Regions from separate parts of the Peribacillus sp. NPDC076916 genome, predicted to be linked through region 3. Evidence: riboswitches for the same ligand, from Rfam matches in the RefSeq annotation. Region 3 holds a riboswitch; each other region holds the start of a gene.
What was found. A riboswitch is a leader RNA that binds a small molecule or an ion and turns the genes downstream of it on or off. The one in region 3 is predicted to bind S-adenosylmethionine.
Positions count from the first base shown of each region.

Region 1 (3,138 bases), on a different contig from region 3:
AAAGCTTATTCTCTTTTGAGACAGGCCCTCAAGGAATCGAATAAGGTAGGGTTAGCGAAAATCATCATCCGCTCTAAAGAACAAATGGCGGTAATCCGAGTCGTTGATAATACCTTGGTGATGGAAACGATTCATTATCCGGATGAAGTTCGCCCCACAGCGGATGTTCCGAATATTCCTGCCAACGATACCATTGAAAAAAAAGAAATCGATACTGCCGTTTTATTGATAGATCAATTAACGACTACTTTCGATCCGGCAAAATACACCGATGACTATCGAACCGCGTTGCTTGAATTGATTGAATCAAAGAAAGCAGGACAGACGACGATTACAGCCAAAACAAAAGAACCAGTTTCCAACAATGTAACCGATTTAATGGAGGCTTTACAGGCATCCATTGACCGTACGAAACATGATGAAACGGAAATGAAAAAGACGACCCGAAAGAAAGTGGCACCGAAAAAAAAGAAACAAGCTTAAACAGGAAGCTGAGCGGAAGACACATGATGTCGCTCGGCTTCCTGCTTGTTTTAGCAAGGTAATTTGCTTTCTGAATGGTAAGGAAAGTGAATTAATAGGGGGGAGATTTACATAGGTAAGGAAAGTGCAAATATGTAAGTGGATCACGATGTAAGAAACAAAATGGGATTAATAGAAAATGGTGGATGGAAATGAAGGCAAAAAAATTCGCTCCCTAAAGAGCGACAATGAGGAATTCAATCGTGAAAATCAACATATAGGCGAACGGTTGTAGTTTTCGACTATATATTGTGTTCATATTCTACCATATTTAATTCTGAAATAGCAACAAAATTACTGAAACTAACCTATGAATTTTTCTGGAAATCAATGATATTTCCCCCATTTAACGGCTCATGAGGCTTTTGCATTTTCATATTCTTATAAATAACTACAGAATAAATGGATTTTTAGTATAATTTATACATACAGAATGATAAAAAATATATTTGAATGGAAGATGCAAAATGGAAAATGGAAAAATCAAAGCACTTCATGCCGGGAAGCCGAAGCATGAAATTTTTTCGAATATCGAAATCTTTTCAGCAATGGATAAACAAGCACAGGATAATGTGACAGTGACTAAATCAGGTATAATTGGTGATGGGGTTGGTAATGTAAAGTTTCACGGAGGTCCTGATCGCGTTTTGTGCTTTTACCCCTTTGAGCATTATTCATTATGGAATGAAAAATTCTCTAAAAAACTAGAAATCCCTGCATTCGGTGAAAACTTAACTGTAGCGGGGATGAGAGAAGAAACAACATATATTGGCGATATTTATCAAATAGGCGAAGTGATTGTTCAAATTAACCAGGGGAGGATACTTTGTTCGACCATTTCCCATTTCAATCAAGAACCTAAGTTTTTGGAACTTGTGCTGAAAACGAGTTTAACTGGTTATTTTGCACGAGTACTTCAAGAAGGAACGATAAATAAACAAAACGAGATTGTGCTGATAGATCGTTTGCAGGAAAAAATTTCAGTTCATTATGCAGCAGAGGTAATCCTTCATAAACGAGATGGGCTGGAAGGCGCAAAGGCTTTACTTACACTAGACTCGTTAGCGGAAGACTGGAAACAAAGGATCCTGAAGAGGGTTCAAGCTGCAAAAGGTTGAATGATTTTTGCAAAAGTGAAAAAAATGTCGATCAGGTATTGAAATTGACAGATTATTAATGTAAATTAAGTATAATCAAATTTTGAAATCTTGTGAAAATTATATAAATGGATCTTATCGAGAGAGGTGGAGGGACTGGCCCGAAGAAACCTCAGCAACCAGCTTAGGCAAAGGTGCTAAATCCAGCAAGCAGAGCTTGATAGATGAGGAGAATGTTTCAAAAAGCCTTCTTCTTTGAGAAGGTTTTTTTCCTTTTCTCTCATACTCATAGAATACGACAAAAACAGGATTGTTTTTGAGAGAGGATGTAATGATGAATTTTCGTAAAGACGTGAAAGAAAGAATACTGGTTGGGGAAGGGGCAATGGGGACCTTATTGTATTCAAATGGCATCGATCAATGCTATGAGGAATTAAACTGCACGAACCCAGATCAAATAGAATCCATCCACCGTGCCTATTTGGAAGCTGGTGCAGATATCCTTCAATCGAATACATACGGAGCCAATTTCAACAAATTGAAACGGTATGGACTGGAAGATGAGGTAAGCAGAATCAATCGCCAGGGAGTCATTCTTGCAAAAAAAGCGGCAAAAGGAAAGGCATACGTATTCGGTACCATAGGGGCACAGCGGAGCATCAGGAAATCGGATTTAAGCATGGAAGAGATAAAACGGGGTTTTCGTGAACAGCTATACAGTCTTTTGATGGAAAACCCTGATGGGATTCTCTTGGAAACATTTTATGACCTGGAAGAACTGGAAACCGTCCTGCAAATCGTTAAAAATGAAACTGGACTGCCGATCATCGCAAATGTTTCGATGCATGAACTGGGAAATCTTCAAAATGGAATCCATTTAAATGAAGCCTTTCAAAAACTTGAGCAATTGGGTGCCGATGTTGTGGGGGTGAATTGCCGTCTCGGTCCACATCATATGATTCGGGCCTTGGAAGAAGTGAGTTTGCCAAAGCAAGCATCAATTGCCATATACCCAAATGCCAGCCTCCCGGATTATGTGGATGGAAGGCTCGTCTATAAAGCTGTGCCGGAATACTTCGGTTCAAGTGCCCTAGAACTTCGTGAGCAGGGTGCCGCGATCATAGGAGGGTGCTGTGGAACGACTCCGCTGCATATTCAAGCTGTAAAGAATGCGATTGGAAGTTTGGCTCCTGTGAAAGAGAAATTTACGAAATCCCGTGAAATAGAAATAATTGAAGTGAATGATAGAGAATTGGAACGTCCCCTGTTCGAAAAGGCCAAAACAGAAAGGACGATTCTAGTCGAACTTGATCCACCGAAAAAGTTAGGTATAGCGAGCTTCATGACTGGTGCCGAGGTTTTGAAAAAAGCAGGGGTCGATTCCATTACATTAGCGGATAATTCGCTTGCCTCACCAAGGATATCGAATGATGCACTGGCTAATTTACTTAAGAACCAACTGAATATAGAGCCGATGGTGCATATAACATGCCGTGATCGAAATTTGATTGGACTGCAG
Region 1 covers NZ_JBNNIU010000002.1:610,704-613,841, forward strand. The annotation lists gene ACQKFG_RS07970 (Ku protein) at 1-483, shown strand, start outside; gene ACQKFG_RS07975 (MOSC domain-containing protein) at 990-1,640, shown strand; SAM riboswitch class I at 1,752-1,850, shown strand; gene ACQKFG_RS07980 (bifunctional homocysteine S-methyltransferase/methylenetetrahydrofolate reductase) at 1,954-3,138, shown strand, end outside.
Region 1: it holds a riboswitch for S-adenosylmethionine, as region 3 does, so the genes downstream of both, ACQKFG_RS07980 (bifunctional homocysteine S-methyltransferase/methylenetetrahydrofolate reductase) here and ACQKFG_RS19770 (Na+/H+ antiporter NhaC family protein) in region 3, are expected to answer to the same signal.

Region 2 (3,138 bases), on a different contig from region 3:
AACTTAGTTGATTTCTTTACATTATTAGTCTGTTTCTCATAACATGCACATGTTTTCCCCATTAAAACTGAAAAAACCTTTCTGCATGAGCAGAAAGGCAGGTGAAGAAACAGGCCTTTCTCTCATCTTCCAAAGTAATTAAACTTTGTGTGAATTGGCACCTTTCCAAGGAAATCTCCTTGTCGGTTGCCGGGTTTCATCGGGCACATCCCTCCACCTCTCTTGATAAGAGCTAATATATAGAATATTTGTACATCATTAAGTTCTTTAGTATGGAGAAATTTTATCATAGATAAAAAAGGAGCGCAATGTATATTATTTCTAGTTCAAGAATGAACAGAAACTTTGCTTAAAGCGTTTTGGAAGTCAAGGAGACGATATTCGTCGCTTTTTCAATTGCCTGCTCTAAATCTTCTATTAAGTCGTCTACATTTTCAATCCCAATTGATAAACGGACTTGATCGGCACTTACACCCGCTTTCGCAAGACCCGCCTCATTCAATTGTTGATGGGTCGTACTGGCTGGGTGGATGATCAAGCTCTTCGCATCCCCTACATTCGCCACATGGGACCATAATTCCACCGAATTGATAAGTTTTGCCCCAGCTTCGCGATTACCTTGTATTCCAAAAGTCACGACAGATCCAGCTCCCTTAGGCAAATATTTATCCGCAAGGGCCTTATCGGGATGATCCTCATCACCAGGATGCGAAACCCAAGTCACGGCAGGATGGTTTTTTAAATATTCAATGACAGACTTGGTGTTTGATAGATGCTCTTTCATCCTTACATGCAGCGTTTCAAGTCCAAGCGTAAACTGGAATGCACTTTGGGCACTTAGCGCAGGGCCTAAATCACGAAGTAACTGGACTCGGGCTTTCGTTATGAATGCGGCAGGTCCAACTGCCTCGGCATATACCAGACCGTCATAACTTGGGTCAGGCTCCGTGAAGCCAGGGTAGTTTGGCGAGTTCCAATCGAACTTCCCTCCATCCACGATGACACCGCCTAGTGTCGTTCCATTTCCCAGAAGCCATTTTGTAGCGGAATGGATGACGATGTCCGCGCCAAAATCAATTGGTCTGCAAAGATATGGTGTTGCAAAGGTATTATCAATGATTAAAGGTATGCCGGCTTCATGGGCGATTTTCGCTACCGCTTCAATATCAAGCACCCTCAAACTTGGATTACCGATCGTTTCGGCAAAAATGGCTTTAGTTCTTGGCGTAATCGCCCTTTTGAAATTTTCAGGGTCATCGGGAGAAACGAACCTCACTTTGATCCCATATTTAGGAAGAGTATTTTCAAAAAGGTTATACGTACCGCCATATAATGTAGAGGCTGAAACAATCTCATCACCTGCACCGGCAATGTTCAGGATTGAAAGTGAGATGGCAGCCATTCCGCTTGCTGTTGCCAATCCGCCGATGCCACCTTCCAATAAGGCCATTCTTTCTTCAAAAACGCTGACCGTGGGATTATGAAGCCGTGTATATATATAGCCATTCTCCTTTAGGCCAAATAAATTCGCTGCATGGTCGGTGTCTTTGAACAAGTATGCATTGCTTTGGTAGATAGGAACGGCACGGGCACCTGTTTCATCAGTTTGCAGACCGCCATGAACACTCAATGTTTCAAAACGCAACTTTTTCCCTGACATATGGTTTCACCTTTTTCTATGGATTTAGTTGGAATTTTATGATATCTGGCCTTTTATAAACAAAAAAACCACTTCAACAAGAAGAGGTCTCAAGAACACACCTCATCTACCAGAGCCAACACTCTGCTGGAATTAGCACCGTATATAAAATTTATACCGGTTGCCGGGCTTCGTCGGGCCAGTCCCTCCGCCACTCTTGATAAGAACTATTAAATTCTGCCATTACTTAATTCAAAATATATCATTTTAGAATAAATCAGTCAATGAATTGTTAGAATATTCTTTGTTTAATTCCAATCTCGCATTCAAATGTCCGCAACAAAGAAACCAACCACGGTTCTGATTGGTTTCTTAGCTGATTTCCTTAAGCAATCCGTACAAATAAGGAACGGATTGAAAGGCATATATTTTTTTGTGCAGCTTTCCTTTTTTGAAAAGCAATAAACAGGGCACACTTTCGATTTCATATGATTCGGCAATTGCTTGGACATAGTTCATATTCATTTTGCCTGCCTTCAATTCCGGGAACAGCTCCAAGGATATCGTCAGCATCTTGGAGGCAACCTGACAAGTGCCGCATAAAGGCGTATATAAATATAAGCAAAAGGTTTCCCCTTTTTCAACAGCAAGCTTACACTCTTCTTCTTTCCATTCCTGCATCAATTAGTCGTTCACCCTTTGACTTAAAAATTTCATTTTCACATTCATATTGGCAGATAGTAGCACAGTTGCGATATGATGTTCGGGTGAGCTTTCCACTTCTTTGTACATTTTATTAATATACAGGTGGTTTGCTTCCGGCATTTCCCTTCGGAACTGCTTCCGCAGCTTTTCTCCTGATTCATCTGCGTCAAAAAGGAGATAAACATCACGATCCATCAATTCATCAACTAATTCATCCAGCTTAGTTAATGATATGGTCCCATTTGTACATCTTATTTCCACATCTTCATTTAAAACGGAGGCAACTTTTCTTCTATCGGAACTGCCTTCTACAATAATCACTTTATCGAATTCGCCCCACTCCATGCCATCACTCCATCTCATGAATTATGTGCGCAACTGCCGCTGTATAAAATGAAAAAGAGAGCAGGCCCATTCAGTCCCCCCTCTCCTTCTTTTTAACCGTTGATTAAACTCTCATACTCTTCAGCGCTCATCAAGTTTTCAATATCACTGCTATTAGATGGTTCAAGTACGACCATCCATGCCTTTTCATAAGGAGACTCATTTACATATTCCGGGTTGTCACTTAAATCTTCGTTTACTTCAACAACCTTGCCACTGATAGGTGCATAAAGCTCAGAAACTGTCTTAACGGATTCAACACTTCCAAATGGTTCGTTCGCTTTCAATTCATCGCCGATTTCCGGAAGCTCAACGAATACGATGTCCCCAAGCTCGGACTGTGCGAAAGCTGTAATCCCAATGCGCACTGTTCCATCTTCCGTTTTGACCCATTCATGTTCTTTAGTGTA
Region 2 covers NZ_JBNNIU010000004.1:149,245-152,382, forward strand. The annotation lists SAM riboswitch class I at 120-232, opposite strand; gene ACQKFG_RS14415 (O-acetylhomoserine aminocarboxypropyltransferase/cysteine synthase family protein) at 350-1,660, opposite strand; SAM riboswitch class I at 1,760-1,866, opposite strand; gene ACQKFG_RS14420 (thioredoxin family protein) at 2,012-2,320, opposite strand; gene ACQKFG_RS14425 (toprim domain-containing protein) at 2,324-2,689, opposite strand; gene gcvH (glycine cleavage system protein GcvH) at 2,782-3,138, opposite strand, start outside.
Region 2: it holds a riboswitch for S-adenosylmethionine, as region 3 does, so the genes downstream of both, ACQKFG_RS14415 (O-acetylhomoserine aminocarboxypropyltransferase/cysteine synthase family protein) here and ACQKFG_RS19770 (Na+/H+ antiporter NhaC family protein) in region 3, are expected to answer to the same signal.

Region 3 (3,138 bases):
CTGCTGGATTAGCAGGAGCCATATCATCCGCTCTCGGAATCTTGCTACCTGCTATAATATTCGTGACCGTTATAGCCACCTTCTTCAGCAAATTGAATCATTATCCAGTTATTCAATCCATGTTTTATGGATTAAGACCCATTGTCACTAGTCTAATCCTCTTTGCAGCAATCAGTTTATCACTTTCCAATCATATGATAGCCCCTAACTTTTCATGGCATACGATAAGCTTATTACTCGTATTTGGATTATCGTTATTTGCCCTGATGAAATTACGCTGGCACCCAGCTTATGTAATTATACTTTCTGGTTTAGTTGGTGTTGTCCTCTATTCATGACAAATGCCGCACGCAAAACCATTATCAATATGGACCGGATTGAAGCAGTTATTTTAGTTATAAATAAAATGGTATACCATAAATAAAAGAAATACCAAACAGATGAATTGAAAACTGCCTTGATTACTTTTTGAACACTGATACTGACATGAATGCGAAGATTTCACCCATACAGAAAACACCCTGTATCCAATGATTCAGGGTGTTTTTTTCATTTTTGTCCTCTTTTTAAGAAGTCCGTTTCTTCGTTTCATCCGAGTGAAACCGTGGATAACCAATCAAGATGGCCACGACTCCACAAAGTCCAATTAGTATCGGGTAATATGAATACGGCAAGATGCTTATCGGAGAGATTTTTGCTACCCCTGCTGCAACAAGCAGTTGTGCCCCATATGGTATCAACCCTTGGATACAACAGGCAAAAACGTCAAGTATGCTCGCCGATTTACGCGGATCAATCCCATACCTTTCAGCGATATTTTTGGCAAGTGGCCCGGCAATGATAATCGAAATCGTATTATTTGCCGTGGAAAGGTTCGTCAAGCCAACAAGCCCGGCAATACTGAATTCCGCCCCTTTTTTTGATTTGCTATTTCGGGTCACGAGCTGGAGTAGATAATCAATGCCACCATTATGTTTGATTACAGCAACCATACCTGCAATTAATATGGCAAGGAAGGATATTTCATACATTCCCGCCATTCCTTCACCAACTTTTTGAATGACACCCAACGGTTGATAACTTCCATCAGCCAAGCCGATGATTCCGGCAAAGACGATTCCGCTGGAAAGGACCAGGAACACATTGACTCCTGCCAATGCAGTGATCAATACGCAAAGGTATGGAAGAATCTTCACCCAATTATAAGAATTTTGGGTGATGTCGGCTTGTTCACCCATCGTTAATATTCCTAGGATAGCACAGGTGATGATGGCCGCAGGTAAAACGATGAAAAAATTCACTTTAAACTTATCCTTCATTTTCGTTCCCTGTGTTCGAACTGCAGCGATGGTCGTATCTGAAATGAAGGATAGATTATCCCCAAACATCGCACCACCAATAACGGCCGCCATTGAAAGGGCAAGCGAAATATCGGTTTGCTCGCTAATTCCGACCCCGATAGGTGCTAGGGCTACAATCGTTCCCATGCTCGTCCCCATAGATAGAGAAATAAAACAAGCGATAATGAATATCCCTACCATCAAAAGATTTTGCGGAAAAACGGCTAAGGCAAGATTCACCGTTGATTCAACCGCCCCCATGCCATTCGCAACTTCGGAAAAAGCGCCGGCTAAAAGGAAAATGATAACCATTAACATAATATTGGCGTCCCCTGCACCTTTACAGAAAATATCAACTTTTTGATTGAAACTTTCTTTCCGATTCATTGCCAATGCAGCCGCTGATGCAATAGAAATGGCTACAATCACCGGAAAAGAATAAAAATCTTTAGTGATGATCCCGGACCCTATAAATAAAATTAAAAATACGACAAATGGAATCAACGCCCATGGATTCCCTTTATTGTTTGCACTCATGATGTACACCTCTTTTTATTTTTCCCATGACATGTGTCATAGCCTTTATCCTTTTAACAGTTTTCGCAAATAACACCAACTTGAACTTGATTCTCCAGTCATGGAGCTATAGCTAAAAAACTGCCGGCATAAAAAAGACCCCTTCTATTTAACAACAAGAAGAGGTCTTTTAATTTATAAAAAACACCCTCCTTATCTTTCAGGCGAAAATCAGCCTGCTGGATTTGGCACAGCACTCCCATTAAGTCCGCTGCCGAGACATCTTCGGGCCAGTCCCTCCGTCTCTCTTGATAAGAAGATCAAATTTATATAATTTATCAAATATTACGATGCCTGCCAGAAAAGCACCAGGTTGGAAAGTTGCCGAAACCAATCTGAGTTTTTGAAAGAGACATCGAAGTCGTTTTGAAAAGCAAATATAAGAGTACAGCATTTTGTCTATTTTCGCAAGGTTTAGTTTTAAAGTATTTCCATGCACTTCTTAATGATTAATTAGGAATCTTGACATATGCAGTTAATCGGGACGGAATTAACATAAAAAGAGGTCTAATGACCTCTCAGCAAATTTGTTGTATTAGGTTAGGTGAATTTTTTTTAGTCGAGTTCACATCAGTCGATACCTCAAAAGCTTCCATTTGTTCCGAATCGAATGACTTTAAATACTGCTGCAGATATGCAGGATCATTAATGGATGGATTCAACCAATCTTTTTCATCTTCTGGTTTAAGGATGACAGGCATACGATCATGAATGCTGGTCATCAGCTCATTAGGAACGGTTGTTATAACGGAGCACGAGTAGATGCTGAGGCCTTCAGGAGATTTCCAGGATTCCCATATACCGGCCATTCCAAATGGAGCATCATTCTTCAGTTTTATTCGCATCGGTATTTTTCTTTCTGGTGTCTTCTTCCATTCATAAAATGAGTCAGCGATTATCAAGCATCTCTTCTTCTTATACGCATTCTTGAAGCTTGTTTTCTCTGCAATGGTTTCCGCTCTGGCATTGATCATTTTATAGCCCACTTTTTCGTCTTTTGCCCAGAAAGGAATGAGTCCCCACCGAAGATATCCAAGTCGATTCCTTGCCCCGTCATTAATGACGGATAGCACGGATTGGGAGGGAGCAATATTGTAGCTGAATTGGTATTCCTCATCAAATGATCCTTGAATATCAAACCGATCTTTTATTTCCTCAATATCAGTGAAAAGGGTGAAACGTCCACACATAATATCGCCTACCGTATTAAGATTTATTACAG
Region 3 covers NZ_JBNNIU010000007.1:133,104-136,241, forward strand. The annotation lists gene ACQKFG_RS19765 (chromate transporter) at 1-338, shown strand, start outside; gene ACQKFG_RS19770 (Na+/H+ antiporter NhaC family protein) at 567-1,877, opposite strand; SAM riboswitch class I at 2,067-2,174, opposite strand; gene ACQKFG_RS19775 (SOS response-associated peptidase) at 2,435-3,106, opposite strand.

Region 4 (3,138 bases), on a different contig from region 3:
TATTCTCTTAATCAACTTTATTTCCCCGCCGACATATACATCCCCGCGGTTAAATAAATTTTTTACTCCGGGATGCTTCTCATCATCCGTTTGATATACTAATGTCGCTTCCGATTGCTTATCTGGAGTGTAAATATCGGAAACGGTGAGAACCCCATATGTTTCACCCTCATGAGTCAGCGTTACTTCTTCACCTATAGTAAGGGTTTCTGCAATTTCTTCGGTCAAAGGCAGCGTAATCGGGATGCTCCATACATGTCCGCTGCTAAGCCTCATATCCCTGACCACTGTCTCATAGTCACTTTTTGTAAAGAATCCCTTAATCGGACTGTAGGCACCAGTGCCTATCAATTCAAGATCACTTAAAGCGATTTCATCGATTTCGATTGACTTTGTTATTTTACTAAAATCATATTTTGGTTCCCAAAGATCGATTAATGTTCCTCCGTGCGGTAGACTGATTGTCATGCTAATTTCCCCCTATGGTTTCTATTTATTTAAGATAAATGCAATCCGCATTCCGTTTTTTGTGCTCCTTGCCAACGGCCTGAGCGTAAATCATCTGCATTGAATGCAGGTGCTGTACACGTTTTACATCCAATGCTAGGATATCCATTATCATGCAGGATATTATATGGAAGTCCGTTTTTGTGGGCGTAGCGCCAAACATCTTTCCATGTCCAATGTATGAGTGGACATATTTTAACCGACTTGAACTTATTATCCTTATTGATATACTCGGTTTTAGCCCTTGTTTCGGATTGCTCCCTTCGCAGTCCCGAAAGCCAGGCTGTTGCCGTTGAAAGCACATCGGTAAGCGGAATGATCTTACGGATGTTACAGCACTTATTGGAATCACTAAGCCATAATTCATCCCCATATTCCGCTGCTTGTTCTTCAAGCGTCAAGGCAGGTTTCTTCATTTCAATTGAAAGTTTTGGATAGCGCTTCTTCACCTGCTCGATCAATTGGTAAGTCTCTTCAAAATGAACATCTGTATCAAGGAAAACAATTTTTGCCGAAGGGTTGACCTTCGCCAATAAATCAGTAAGCACGATGCCTTCAATACCAAAACTGCAAGCATAAATCAGTTTGTTTCCATAATGGTCATTCGCCCATTGCAGAACTTCCAAAGCTCCTTTTGTGTCACTGTCTTCAGGAAATACAGGGAATTCCCCTGAATTGAAATTTTCATAGTTTATTAATCCAGCCAACTTTTGTAGCCCCCTCTAAAAACTTGCTGTATCAGGTTAGAGTAACTGTTGATCAATACCCGTTAATCTTCCCCAGTTTATTTGATTCTAGGAAAAAGAGACGAATCTAACCAATACTCTCTATATATCAGTTAAACCCGCCTCTAGTTTTTCTAGTCAGCAGATACCTTATTTAATTCTTAATTTTTCATTTCTTTCCATTTGAATGATTTTACCATCCTGGACTATAAGTGTAATGGATCCATATTTCATTGAATTAAGCATTTCTTGAAGTCGTTCAAATATTTCTTCAAGCTGATTCTCTTTATCCAAACCAGTTCCTCCTTTAAGAAAATCCGCGAATATTTTATTTTCGACGCTGATTAAATGAATTTCTTAGTTTTATATAATTCCATACAACCTTACATTGTTATGGTTTACCTGAAATTTTTCCAAAAACAAAAATCTTTCCATGATGGAAAGATCCCAAGGTAAATATCATTACCTTATCTTCCAAAATGATCAACATTTTGTTGGAGGTAGCACCTTGCATCCATCATGCAGGTTGCTGGACTTCAAAGGGCCAATTCCCTCCGTCGCTCTGGATAAGTTTTATTATTTTAAATATTAACATATATTTAATCCTTGTCAATGGAGTTTTCTTATAAAATAACTTGGTTTAATATTATGGATGAACTGTTATTTTTATACACACTATTCAATTTATGATTTTATGTTCATTTAAATACGAAAATAGACTCATTTTTTTAGATAAAGTCTCCAAAAAAATGAGTCTATTTTCATTAATAAACCTATTATGGACGGCTGTAATTACGTTAAGAAATACGTTTTAATGCCAGTCCTTTTGTTAAAGGGATTACTTGAATTCATTAATTTCTTAACTGTATCGCTTCTACAAATTCTTGAACTTGACTCTGGACACGATCAATTAAATGTGAATCATTAATCGGATTTTCAGAATTCTGTTTATCTATTTCCTTATCAACAAAATAAATGCCCTGAAGCGGCTCGCCTTTTAATATTGAGATTAATGGTTTAAGCGCATAGTCAATCGCCAATAGATGCCTGTTACTTCCACCAATCATGATTGGCAGAACTGGCTTACCCTTAAAAGCGCCTTCTGGCAGCAAATCAATCAAGGCTTTTAATACACCTGTATAAGAAGCCTTATAAACCGGTGAACCAATGATTATTCCTCTGGCTGCTTGAATTCTCTCTGAAAGTTTTAAGATATCTTCGCTATTATATTTCCCTTGGAATAAATCATCTGCTGAGAAATCCGTTATTGAGAAATAAGCTGTGGTAAATCCTTCTTTTTCGACTAATGATTGAATATGTTTTAGTGAAATGTCCGTTCTTGATGGAATAGCCGGACTTCCTGATAAAATTACGATATCGCTCATTTAATACCCCTCCATTGTTACATGATTTCCAGATAAAATCTTCTTAAAGCATTTCGTGCAGTATGCATTTATCGTAATAGTCTGAAAAATATAAGTCAAATCTTACACTCTGGTTTAATGGATTCACAAATTTGACTGCGTCGTTTCTGAATGCATATAAAACGGTCATATTTGCGGCTTGATGCACATGCCTTTAAATATGACCGTTTCATTATGTATGATTTTGTTTACCATGAATACCATATACCAAAAGTTGTGCAATGTTCTTAATTCGTTCAGAAGTAAAATACGGCTCCTTTTTTTGTTGATGGATCTCATAATGTGTAGATAATGCCAATGTAAAAGAAATGATCCCTACATTAAATAGGATAATGTCAGAGATATATTGTATCTCTCCGCTATCTATTCTCTTTTGTATTTCAATATGCTTGGCATTTGGCTTGAAAATCTGATCTATATATTGCTTTGAAATATCTTGATCGAATTGTGTTTCCCTAAATAATATTGAAAACTGTTCTTTA
Region 4 covers NZ_JBNNIU010000002.1:881,905-885,042, reverse strand. The annotation lists gene sat (sulfate adenylyltransferase) at 1-468, opposite strand, end outside; gene ACQKFG_RS09190 (phosphoadenylyl-sulfate reductase) at 498-1,202, opposite strand; gene ACQKFG_RS09185 (YezD family protein) at 1,383-1,526, opposite strand; SAM riboswitch class I at 1,697-1,805, opposite strand; gene ssuE (NADPH-dependent FMN reductase) at 2,084-2,617, opposite strand; gene ACQKFG_RS09175 (TetR/AcrR family transcriptional regulator) at 2,829-3,138, opposite strand, start outside.
Region 4: it holds a riboswitch for S-adenosylmethionine, as region 3 does, so the genes downstream of both, ACQKFG_RS09185 (YezD family protein) here and ACQKFG_RS19770 (Na+/H+ antiporter NhaC family protein) in region 3, are expected to answer to the same signal.